Regions from separate parts of the Streptomyces sp. NPDC001492 genome, predicted to be linked through region 2. Evidence: riboswitches for the same ligand, from Rfam matches in the RefSeq annotation. Region 2 holds a riboswitch; the other holds the start of a gene.

Region 1 (6,140 bases), on a different contig from region 2:
CCAACGAGCCGCTGCGTCCCTCCGATGTCGCGGTCGGCTCGCTCACCTTCGTCAAGCCCGAGGGCCTGGAAGAGCACGACGAGAACTTCCAGACCGAGATCGCCAAGGCTGCCCTGATGATCGTCCGGATCCAGCCGGAGAACATCAAGGACAAGCAGGAACTCGACTGGTCCTACCAGGGCATCGTGGCGTACTCGAAGATCTGCACCCACGTCGGTTGCCCGATCTCGCTGTACGAGCAGCAGACGCACCACGTGCTGTGCCCCTGCCACCAGTCCACCTTCGACCTCTCCGACGGTGCCCGGGTGATCTTCGGCCCCGCCGGTCACGCCCTGCCGCAGCTGCGCATCGGCGTGAACGACCAGGGCTACCTCGAGGCGCTCGGCGACTTCGAGGAGCCCGTCGGTCCTGCATTCTGGGAGCGCGGATGAGCACCAACGAGAACAACGAGTCCCGGCGCGGCAAAGCGCCGGCCGGCGAGCGCGTCGCCGACTGGGCCGACGGCCGGCTGGGGATCTACTCCCTGGCCAAGACCAACATGCGCAAGATCTTCCCCGACCACTGGTCGTTCATGTTGGGCGAAGTGTGCATGTACAGCTTCATCATCATCATCCTCACGGGTGTGTATCTGACGCTGTTCTTCCACCCGTCGATGAACGAGGTGGAGTACCACGGCAGCTACATCCCGCTGCAGGGCCAGATGATGTCCGAGGCGTTCAACTCGACCCTGCACATCTCCTTCGATGTGCGCGGTGGTCTGCTGATCCGGCAGATCCACCACTGGGCCGCGCTGATCTTCCTCGCGGGCATGTTCGTGCACATGATGCGTGTGTTCTTCACCGGCGCGTTCCGCAAGCCGCGTGAGGTCAACTGGGTCTTCGGCTTCCTGCTGTTCGTCCTCGGCATGTTCACCGGCTTCACCGGTTACTCGCTCCCGGACGACCTGCTCTCCGGTACCGGTGTCCGCTTCATGGAGGGCGCGATCCTGTCCGTGCCGATCGTCGGCACGTACCTGTCGATGTTCCTCTTCGGCGGCGAGTTCCCGGGCGGCGACTTCGTGGCCCGCTTCTACTCGGTCCACATCCTGCTGCTGCCGGGCATCATGCTCGGCCTGATGGTGGCGCACCTGATCCTGGTCTTCTACCACAAGCACACGCAGTTCGCGGGCCCCGGAAAGACGAACAACAACGTCGTCGGCATGCCCCTGCTGCCCGTGTACATGGCGAAGGCCGGCGGCTTCTTCTTCCTGGTCTTCGGCGTCATCGCGGCCATCGCGGCGATCGCCTCGATCAACCCGATCTGGGCCATGGGCCCCTACCGTCCGGACATGGTGTCCACCGGCGCCCAGCCGGACTGGTACATGGGCTTCTCCGAGGGCCTGATCCGTGTCATGCCGGGCTGGGAGATCAACCTGTGGGGCCACACGCTCGTCCTGGGCGTGTTCATCCCGCTGATCATCTTCCCGCTGGTCCTGGTCACGATCGCGGTCTACCCGTTCATCGAGTCCTGGGTCACCGGCGACAAGCGCGAGCACCACATCCTGGACCGCCCGCGCAACGCCCCGACGCGTACGGGGTTCGGTGCCGCGTGGATCTCCTGGTACTTCGTGCTCCTGGTCGGTGGCGGAAACGACATCTGGGCCACGCACTTCCACCTGTCGATCAACGCGATCACCTGGTTCGTCCGGGTCGCCTTCTTCGTCGTGCCGGTGCTGGTGTTCATCGCCACCAAGCGGATCTGCCTCGGCCTCCAGCGTCGCGACAAGGACAAGGTGCTGCACGGCCGCGAGTCGGGCATCATCAAGCGCCTGCCGCACGGTGAGTTCATCGAGGTCCACGAGCCGCTCAGCCAGGACGCCCTGCACACCCTCACGGCGCACGAGCAGTACAAGCCGGCCGAGATCGGCCCGACGGTCGACGAGAACGGCGTCGAGCGCAAGGTCAAGGGCTCCGAGAAGCTGCGCGCCAAGCTGAGCGAGGCGTACTACGGCGAGGAGTCCCAGATTCCGAAGCCGACCGTCGAGGAGTACAGGGAGATCACGAGCGGCCACGGCCACCACTGATCGCTGCGGCTCGCCACGCCACGGCAGAAGGGCCCCCGTCCGGTTCTCGGACGGGGGCCCTTCTCCATGCCCTGAGCTGGATAGGGTGGCCTCACACTCGTTTTCTTCTTCTACGACGACCAGGAGCGGCCCTATGAGCGCTGTGACCCCCGCTGGAGGCGACACCGCGGCGGGCCGATCCTGGCCCGAGGTACTGAACGCCCTGCTGTACGGCCGTGACCAGAGCGCCGAGGCGACCTTCTGGGCGATGGACCAGATCATGCGGGGCGAGGCGACCGACGCGCAGATCGCCGGGTTCGTGGTGGCGCTCAGGGCCAAGGGCGAGACCGTCGAGGAGATCAACGGGCTGGTCCGGGCGATGTACGAGCACGCCAACGTGATCGAGGTGCCCGGCCGGACCGTCGACATCGTCGGCACCGGCGGTGACGGCGCGAAGACCGTGAACATCTCCACCATGTCCGCGATCGTCATCGCCGGCACGGGCGCGAAGGTCGTCAAGCACGGCAACCGGGCCGCCTCCTCGGCGTCCGGTGCCTCGGACGTCCTGGAGAAGCTCGGCGTCAATCTGGAGCTGACGCCGAAGCGGGTCGCGGAGGTCGCCGAGGAAGCCGGGATCACCTTCTGCTTCGCCATCAAGTTCCACCCGGCACTGCGTCACGTGGGCGCCGCGCGCGGCCAGTTGGGCATCCGTACGGTGTTCAACGCGCTCGGCCCGCTGACCAACCCGGCGCGGGTGAGGGCGCAGGCCGTCGGCGTCGCCGATCCGCGCATGGCGCCGATCATCGCCGGTGTCTTCGCCGAACGCGGCAACTCCTCCCTGGTGTTCCGCGGCGACGACGGCTTCGACGAGCTGACGACGACGGCCACCTCGCGCGTCTGGGTCGTCCGCGACGGCAAGGTCACCGAGGAGGCCTTCGACCCCCGTGACGTCGGCCTCGAACTGGTCCCGGTGGAGGCCCTGCGGGGCGGCGACCCGTCGTACAACGCGGAGGTCGCCCGCAGGCTCCTCGACGGCGAGAAGGGCCCCGTACGGGACGCCGTACTGCTGAACTCGGCGGCGGCCCTCGTGGCCCTCGACCCGGGCCCCGGGACGCTGGCCGAGCAGCTCCGGGCCGGCATGGACAAGGCGGCGGAGTCGATCGACTCCGGCGCGGCCAAGCGGGCGCTGGAGCGCTGGGTGGCGGCCAGCAACGCATAGCAGGAGAGCGCGGTCCCGTAATGCGGACACGGGTTGCGGGACCGCGATCACTTCACGTACGTTCCTGTCCAGGTCATGAGTGACAGTCATGAGGCCCCGGCCGACTGTCCGGCAACCCTCCGTCCGTGGCGGGGTGCCCCGGGTGAAGACCAGGCCGTAGGCAGCGAGGTCTACGGCAAGCGCGGACCCCTCGAGCAACCAGGGGTCCTGGTCGTCGAGGAGCCTTCCGTGAGCAAGCGAATGCGATAGGGCCGCAGAGCCCCGCCTCCGCATCCCCTTTCCTTTTCACGCCCCTGCTTGAGCCGTGCCGCTCGCGGGGCGAATTCCGCCTGCTTCCACGGGAGTTCCGCCATGTCTGTCTCCACCGCTGCCGTCGCCACCTCCATTTGTGCCCCTCTGCCCGTTCTAGGCAGGGATGTCACCGTCCCGCTCGTCACGGGCGGCGAAGTCACCTATGCGGCACTCGACTACGCGGCCAGCGCGCCGGCCCTCCAGCGGGTGTGGGACGACGTCGCGGCGTACGCGCCCTACTACGGCAGCGTCCACCGCGGCGCCGGCTACCTCTCGCAGCTCTCCACCGACCTGTTCGAGAACGCCCGCAGGACGGTCGCCGAGTTCCTCGACTGCCGCCCCGACGACCAGCTGATCTTCACCCGCTCGACCACGGACTCCCTCAACCTGCTGGCGCAGGCCCTTCCGGCCGACTGCCAGGTCTTCGTCTTCGAGACCGAGCACCACGCCAGCCTGCTGCCCTGGAAGGACGCCCGGGTCACCTACCTCAACGCCCCGCGCACCCCGCAGCAGGCCGTCGAGTCCCTGGAGCGCGCCCTCGCCGGCCGGGACCCCTACGGTCCCGCCCTGGTCTGCGTCACCGGCGCCTCCAACGTCACCGGCGAGCTGTGGCCGGTGCGCGAGCTCGCGGCCGCGGCCCACGCGCACGGCGCCCGTATCGTCCTGGACGCCGCCCAGCTCGCCCCGCACCACCCCGTCTCCGTGCAGGACCTCGACGTCGACTGGGTCGCCTTCTCCGGCCACAAGCTGTACGCGCCCTTCGGCTCCGGCGTGCTGGCCGGCCGCGCGGACTGGCTGCAGGCCGCCGACCCCTACCTCGCGGGCGGCGGCGCCAGCCGCAAGGTCACCCGGCGCGAGGACGGCGGCGTCGACGTGGAATGGCACGACAGCGCCGCCCGCCACGAGGCCGGCTCCCCGAACGTGATCGGCGCCTACTCCATCGCCTCCGCCTGCAAGGCGCTCACCGAGGCCGGCTTCGACACCCTGGTCGCCCGCGAGCAGCACCTGATCGAGAAGGTCCGCGCGGGCCTGGCGGAGGTCCCGCAGGTCAAGGTGCTGTCCCTCTTCGGCGACGACGCGCCCCGGGTCGGCGTCCTCTCCTTCGTCGTCGAGGGCTGGAACAGCTCGCACTTCGCCGCCGCGCTCTCCGCCGAGTACGGCATCGGCGTCCGCGACGGCCTCTTCTGCGCCCACCCGCTGGTGCGCACCCTCCTGGGCAGCGACCCCCAGACGCAGGGCGAGTGCGGCGCCCCCGAGGCCGCCCCCGGCGAAAAGTCCCTCAACGCCATCCGCGTCAGCTTCGGCGCCGGCACCCCCGACGAGCACGTCGAGCGCTTCGTCACCGCCGTCAAGGAACTGGTGACGGACGGCGCGAAGTGGCAGTACCGCACGGAGGACGGCCGCTGCGTCCCCGCGGTCTGAGCAGCGGCACCTTTAGGGGCGCGAGGACCTGCGCGACCAGCCCCGACGGGCCGGGAGTCGCACACGAACCGCGCCCCGCAAAGGCCTAGGCGCCCCTCACGAGTCCAGCCCGATGGCAAACGCGGCCTCAAGGTCATGCTGCGAGTACGTCCGAAACGCAACATGCGTGTCCGTGGCCTCGACACCGGGGATCTTGCTGATGCTGCCAGGGATCACATCAGCAAGATCCTCATGCTGCTTCACCCGAACCATCGCGATCAGGTCATACGTCCCGGTCACGGAAAAAACCTCACTCACGCTCTCCAGCGAAGCGATCCGCTCTGCGATCTCGGGGATCCGGTCCACGCTGGTCTTGATGAGGACGATCGCGGTGATCACGGCTGGTTCTCTCCCTTGGGGGCCATTGTTGGGCCTCTCACCCTACTCGCGGTCCAGCCGGCCTGGTCTTTCTGCCGGGGGTCCGGGGGTTGTCCCCCGGGAAGACACAGCAGTGGTACGGCCGAACCGGACCCAGGCGTAGACGAAGCCCAGGCCGAAGCCCACCAGGTGGGCCAGATAGGCCACCCCCGGTCCCGTCGCCGCATGCCTGGCCGCCAGCCACTGCAGGGCCGCCCAGAAGGGCAGCACGATCCAGGCAGGGAAGCGCAGGGGCAGGAAGAACAGGAACGGCAGAAGACTGGTCACCCGTGCCCCGGGGAACAGGTACAGAAACGCGCCCAGGACCGCTGAGATCGCCCCGGACGCGCCGACCAGGGACTGCTGGGACGTGGAGTTCGCCGCCGCGTACCCCAGCAGGGCGAGGTAGCCGCAGCCGACGTAGAAGAGCGTGAACTGGACGCGGCCCATCCGTTCCTCGGTCATCGCCCCGAAGACGTAGAGGAAGAGCATGTTGCCGAGCAGGTGCACCCAGCTGCCGTGCACGAACAGAGCCGTGGCGGGGGTCAGGGCGGCCCTGGGGGAGCCCTGGAACAGCTCGGCCGGGACGACACCCCAGCGGTGGAAATAGGTGCGCTGGGCGGCGAGCAGCGCGTCGCCGGAGCCGTGGGCCGGATCGAGGCCGGCCGCCGGGCCGGTCACGAAGAGCAGACAGCACAGGGTGATCAGCGTGTACGTCATGGGCGCCGAGGGGCGCCGGATCGCTCTGCCGACGGTCGCGCTCCACTTGCC
Region 2 (6,140 bases):
TGGGCGAGCGCCTCGGCGAAGGCGCGGTTGTAGGTCTCGTACGACGCCCACTGCCGCCGGAACTCCGCGTCGAAGACCGGCTCGAGCGGCGTCTGGTACAGCATGTGGTGCACGAACCACAGCACGGAGTTCGCGATGCCGTTGTACGCGTCGGCGTGCACACCGGCCGGGATGTCCAGCATCCGCACACCGTCCTCGCCGACCCCGCGCCGTACCGCCTCGCGGTCGCCGTCGGACAGCGCCGAGCACACCCACAGGGCGTCCGCGTCGGGCCCGATCGCGGACAGGCCGGAGACCAGCCCGCCGCCGCCGCGCCTGGCGGCCAGCGAGCCGTCCTCCTGCACTTCGTACGAGACCGGGCCGCGATTGGACGCGACCAGTACCTGATGACCAGCGGCGTGCGTGGAAGCCATACGCCTCAACCTAGCCCGGCCCGGAAACGCTCAAACGTACGGCTGGGCTCTGCGGGTGGACCGTATACACCGCCGGCACCGCGTTACGCGCCGCCTCAGGCGACCTTGCGCGACGCGTACTCCGCGATCTCCACCATCGGCGGCCGCTCCTCCGTGTCCACGGAGTAGGTGCGCGGCTCGAAGCCGTCCTCGCCCCGTTCGAACTGGGTGAGGGAGGGACGGATGAGATGGCCGCGGGCCAGCCGCAGCTGTGCCGTGCGGTAGATCGCGGCGGACATCCGGCCCAGCGCCTGCCCGTCCTGGTGCCGGTGCTTGCGCACCCCGACGTCCACCTGGGCGAGTGCGTCGAGGCCCACCAGGTGCAGGGCGTCGACCAGCATGCCCAGCTCGACGCCGTACCCGACGGGGAACGGCAGCTGTTCCAGCAGGCTGCGCCGGGCCGCGTACTCGCCGCCGAGCGGCTGCACGAAGCCCGCCAGCTGCGGCCAGTGCATGTTCAGCAGCGGGCGTGCCATCAGCTCGGTGACCCGGCCGCCCTGGCCCTGGGCGCCGGCCAGCGGACGGTCGTACATGCCCTTGACGAGGTCGACCCCAGGGTCGGTGAGCAGCGGGCCGACGATGCCGGAGACGAAGTCGGAGGAGAACTCCTTCAGGTCGGCGTCGATGAAGCAGACGATGTCCCCGCTCGTGACCAGGAGCGAGCGCCACAGCACCTCGCCCTTGCCGGGGACGGTCGGGATGCGGGGCAGGATGTCGTCGCGGTGGACGACCCTGGCCCCGGCCGCCGCGGCGACCTCGGACGTGCGGTCGGTGGACCCCGAGTCGACTACGACGATCTCGTCGACGAGCGGGACCTGCTGCATCAGGTCATGACGGATGATCGCGACGATGTCGCCGACCGTCTCCTCCTCGTTGAGCGCGGGCAGCACGACGCTGACCGACTGTCCCGACCGCTGCTTGGCGGCGAGGATCCTGTGGAGGGGGCGGTCGGTCAGGGACCAGGAGCGGGTGCTCAGCCAGCGCTCGACTTCTTCCAGCACGTAGGCGGCTCCTCTGCGTTCTCTCGGCGAGCATGCGATCTGTGATCCATCTCGCGGTTCGGACGACTATCTCAACTGTCCTGGCCTTCGGTTACAGTCTTGAACAACGCTGGTGACCATCGCATGTCGGGGATCGCCCGGCGTTTACAACCGCATACCGCTCATCCAGAGGGGCAGAGGGATACGGCCCGATGAAGCCCCGGCAACCCTCCAGCCGGTCTCGTACCGATCGATGCTGATCGTTCCGCGAGGCTCCCGGCTAGGGAAGGTGCCAAATCCGTCTCACGGCGAGATGCGCCGTGAGGAAGATGAGGAGAAAGGGCCTCGCCTCACATGGCTGCGCAGACTGTTGCAAGCACCACCGACTCCACGACCGTCGACCTCGGTCCCGCCGCGGCGCTCTCCTGCCGCGAGTGCGGTCACCAGGTGCCCCTCGGCCCGGTCTTCGCCTGCGAGGAGTGTTTCGGCCCGCTCGAGATCGCGTACGACTTCTCGGCCTACGACACCGAGGAGCTCCGCAAGCAGATCGAGGCGGGTCCCGCGAACATCTGGCGTTACGCGCCCCTGCTGCCGGTCCCGGCGGACGTGGCCGACAAGCCCAACATCAACCCCGGTTGGACCAAGCTGGTCAAGGCCGACAACCTCGCCCGCGAGCTGGGCGTGACCGGCGGACTGTACGTCAAGGACGACTCCGGCAACCCGACGCACTCCTTCAAGGACCGAGTCGTCGCCCAGGCCATCGAGGCCGCCCGCGCCTTCGACTTCACCACCCTGTCCTGCTCGTCCACCGGCAACCTGGCCGGTGCGGTGGGTGCCGCGGCCGCCCGCGCCGGCTTCCGGTCCTGCGTGTTCATCCCGCACGACCTGGAGCAGGGCAAGGTCGTCATGGCCGCGGTCTACGGCGGCGAACTCGTCGGCATCGACGGCAACTACGACGACGTGAACCGCTTCTGCTCCGAGCTGATCGGCGACCCGGCCGGCGAGGGCTGGGGCTTCGTCAACGTCAACCTGCGGCCGTACTACGCCGAGGGCTCCAAGACCCTGGCGTACGAGATCTGCGAGCAGCTCGGCTGGCGGCTGCCGGACCAGCTGGTCGTACCGATCGCCTCCGGCTCTCAGCTCACGAAGATCGACAAGGGGCTGCAGGAGCTGATCAAGCTCGGGCTCGTCGAGGACAAGCCGTACAAGATCTTCGGGGCGCAGGCGGAAGGGTGCAGCCCTGTCTCCGTCGCGTACAAGGCGGGGCACGACGTCGTACGGCCGCAGAAGCCGAACACGATCGCCAAGTCGCTGGCCATCGGCAACCCGGCGGATGGTCCCTACGTTCTCGACATTGCCCGGCGCACCGGGGGTGCGGTGGAGGATGTCAACGACGAGCAGATCGTCGATGCCATTCGGCTGCTCGCCAAGACCGAGGGGATCTTCGCGGAGACCGCCGGTGGGGTGACGGTGGGCGTGACGCGCAAGTTGATCGAGAACGGTGTTCTCGACCCTGCTCTCACGACCGTCGTGCTGAACACGGGCGATGGCCTCAAGACCCTCGACGCGGTGGCCGGTACGGGGCTCACCGCGACGATTCGCCCGAGCCTTGAGTCGTTCCGTGAGGCGGGGCTCGCCTAGCAGGTAGTTGTTCGTCTGCGGGCCGGTGGGGGCTGGTCGCGCCCCGCGGCGGAGCCGCAAATCGACACAGCCCCGCGCCCCTGAAGACAAAGGCCCGTTTCCCTGACCGGAGGTTCATCGTGAGCGTCAACGTCCGTATCCCGACCATCCTGCGTACCTACACCGGCGGGCAGGCCGAGGTGACTGCCGAAGGTGGCACCCTCGGTGAGGTCATCGCCGATCTGGAGAAGAATCACACCGGCATCGCCGCCCGCGTTCTCGACGACCAGGGCAAGCTGCGCCGCTTCGTCAACGTGTACGTGAACGACGACGATGTTCGGTTCGAGCAGGGGCTGGAGACGGCGACTCCGGACGGGGCGGGCGTCTCGATCATTCCGGCCGTGGCCGGAGGCTGAGCGAAACAGGTCGGACGACCGATTATTACCGTCGGTAACGCTGATTACCGAGAGTTCATCGAATTGCCCCCTCCGTGAGAGAAGCGGAGGGGGCAATTCTGCATGGTTGAGCACGGTACAGTTGGGGAACCTGCTCGACTCCGCTTGCCGCATGCATATGAGTTCCTGCTTCTCGGGCAGCGAGAAGTAGCCAAAGTGTGCAGGTTTTTTGCGTCTTATGCTCCATTTATGGGGCCCGACTTGCCCTGAATTCGGGCGAATTCTCCGTAAATTCCCGACCGGTCGTGCCCGGAATTCTCGTCCGATTGACCTGTTGCAGACGGCAGTTGGACAGATACATTCAGCCGCGGTCGACGCGTTCCGGCGCACGCCCCCAACCGTGGGGGGTGAGGTCTGACCCGGATCCGCGAAGTGTGGATCTGTGCAAGGGCCAGTAATAGGGGAGTTAGGCATGGCTCAGGGCACCGTCAAGTGGTTCAACGCGGAGAAGGGGTACGGCTTCATCGCGGTCGACGGTGGTGCGGATGTTTTCGTCCACTACAGTGCGATTCAGATGGACGGCTACCGCACCCTGGAAGAGGGTCAGCGGGTCGATTTCGAGATCTCGCAGGGCCAGAAGGGGCCGCAGGCGGACATGGTCCGTCTGGCGACCAGCTGAAGCACGCGCCGGGTTAACTGCAGCGACGTTCTTCTGTTCTTGATCGAAGGGTCCGCACCTGAGGGGGCGGGCCCTTCGGCATGCCCGGAGGGCCTGGACCGGTCCGGGGCGGGTGCCGTCGGTACGGGAGCGGCTCGCGCCCGCCCGCGCCCGGCCACCACCCCTCGGCGAGCCCGCTCCGCGGGCGCACCTTGCACTCGGGGGGGCCGAGTGCTAATCATTGGCGTTAGCACTCTGAAGGTGAGAGTGACAATGAAGGACCGGGTCGGTGAGGCCCGCAGGCCGGGTGGGGAAGGAACCCACGAGGTGTGCGAGCCGTCCGTCGCGGGCGCGGGCGCGGTCCGAAGGAATCACCCCCAGTCCTGGAGGGACCACTTCACATGGCCAAGATCATCGCGTTCGACGAGGAGGCGCGGCGCGGCCTCGAGCGCGGCATGAACCAGCTCGCGGACGCCGTGAAGGTGACGCTCGGCCCCAAGGGCCGCAACGTCGTCCTCGAGAAGAAGTGGGGCGCCCCCACGATCACCAACGATGGTGTCTCCATCGCCAAGGAGATCGAACTCGAGGACCCGTACGAGAAGATCGGCGCCGAGCTGGTCAAGGAAGTCGCCAAGAAGACGGACGACGTCGCCGGTGACGGTACGACCACCGCGACCGTTCTCGCCCAGGCCCTGGTCAAGGAGGGCCTGCGCAACGTAGCCGCCGGCGCCAACCCGATGGCCCTCAAGCGCGGTATCGAGAAGGCCGTCGAGGCCGTCTCCGGTGCCCTGCTCGAGCAGGCGAAGGATGTCGAGACCAAGGAGCAGATCGCTTCGACGGCCTCCATCTCCGCCGCCGACACCCAGATCGGCGAGCTCATCGCCGAGGCGATGGACAAGGTCGGCAAGGAAGGCGTCATCACCGTCGAGGAGTCCCAGACCTTCGGTCTGGAGCTGGAGCTCACCGAGGGTATGCGCTTCGACAAGGGCTACATCTCGGCGTACTTCGCCACCGACATGGAGCGGATGGAGGCGTCGCTCGACGACCCGTACATCCTGATCGCCAACTCCAAGATCGCTTCCGTCAAGGATCTGCTCCCGCTCCTGGAGAAGGTCATGCAGTCGGGCAAGCCGCTGCTGATCATCGCCGAGGACGTCGAGGGCGAGGCCCTGTCGACCCTGGTCGTCAACAAGATCCGCGGCACCTTCAAGTCCGTCGCCGTCAAGGCCCCGGGCTTCGGCGACCGCCGCAAGGCGATGCTGAACGACATCGCCATCCTCACCGGTGGCGAGGTCATCTCCGAGGAGGTCGGTCTCAAGCTGGAGAACACCTCCCTCGACCTGCTGGGCCGCGCCCGCAAGGTGGTCATCACCAAGGACGAGACCACCATCGTCGACGGTGCCGGCTCCACGGAGCAGGTGCAGGGCCGGGTCAACCAGATCCGCGCCGAGATCGAGAACAGCGACTCGGACTACGACCGCGAGAAGCTGCAGGAGCGCCTGGCGAAGCTGGCCGGCGGTGTCGCGGTCATCAAGGCCGGTGCCGCCACCGAGGTGGAGCTCAAGGAGCGCAAGCACCGCATCGAGGACGCCGTCCGCAACGCGAAGGCCGCCGTCGAGGAGGGCATCGTCGCCGGTGGTGGCGTCGCGCTCATCCAGGCGTCCAGCGTCTTCGAGAAGCTGGACCTGGAGGGTGACGAGGCGACCGGCGCCAACGCCGTGCGCATCGCGCTCGAGGCCCCGCTGAAGCAGATCGCCGTCAACGCCGGCCTCGAGGGCGGTGTCGTGGTGGAGAAGGTGCGCAACCTGACCCCGGGCCACGGCCTGAACGCCGCGACCGGCGAGTACGTCGACCTGGTCAAGGAAGGCATCATCGACCCGGCGAAGGTCACGCGCTCTGCCCTGCAGAACGCCGCCTCCATCGCCGCGCTCTTCCTCACCACCGAGGCCGTCATCGCCGACAAGCCGGAGAAGGCCGCCGCGCCCGCCGGTGGCGGTATGCCGGGCGGTGACATGGACTTCTGATCGGCCTCCGG

What was found. Region 2 has a riboswitch for S-adenosylmethionine ahead of thrC (threonine synthase). Riboswitches for the same ligand answer to the same signal wherever they lie in the genome.
Region 1: another riboswitch for S-adenosylmethionine. It lies ahead of ACWC1K_RS37030 (aminotransferase class V-fold PLP-dependent enzyme); the one in region 2 lies ahead of thrC (threonine synthase).

Annotation. Positions count from the first base shown of each region.
Region 1 covers NZ_JBSFHW010000038.1:96,178-102,317, reverse strand. The annotation lists gene qcrA (cytochrome bc1 complex Rieske iron-sulfur subunit) at 1-431, shown strand, start outside; gene qcrB (cytochrome bc1 complex cytochrome b subunit) at 428-2,062, shown strand; gene trpD (anthranilate phosphoribosyltransferase) at 2,196-3,260, shown strand; SAM riboswitch class IV at 3,332-3,448, shown strand; gene ACWC1K_RS37030 (aminotransferase class V-fold PLP-dependent enzyme) at 3,612-4,973, shown strand; gene ACWC1K_RS37025 (Lrp/AsnC family transcriptional regulator) at 5,070-5,351, opposite strand; gene ACWC1K_RS37020 (rhomboid family intramembrane serine protease) at 5,394-6,140, opposite strand, start outside.
Region 2 covers NZ_JBSFHW010000102.1:1,027-7,166, forward strand. The annotation lists gene ACWC1K_RS50325 (alpha,alpha-trehalose-phosphate synthase (UDP-forming)) at 1-413, opposite strand, end outside; gene ACWC1K_RS50330 (glucosyl-3-phosphoglycerate synthase) at 509-1,453, opposite strand; SAM riboswitch class I at 1,612-1,768, shown strand; gene thrC (threonine synthase) at 1,787-3,073, shown strand; gene ACWC1K_RS50340 (MoaD/ThiS family protein) at 3,193-3,468, shown strand; gene ACWC1K_RS50345 (cold-shock protein) at 3,920-4,126, shown strand; gene groL (chaperonin GroEL) at 4,507-6,129, shown strand.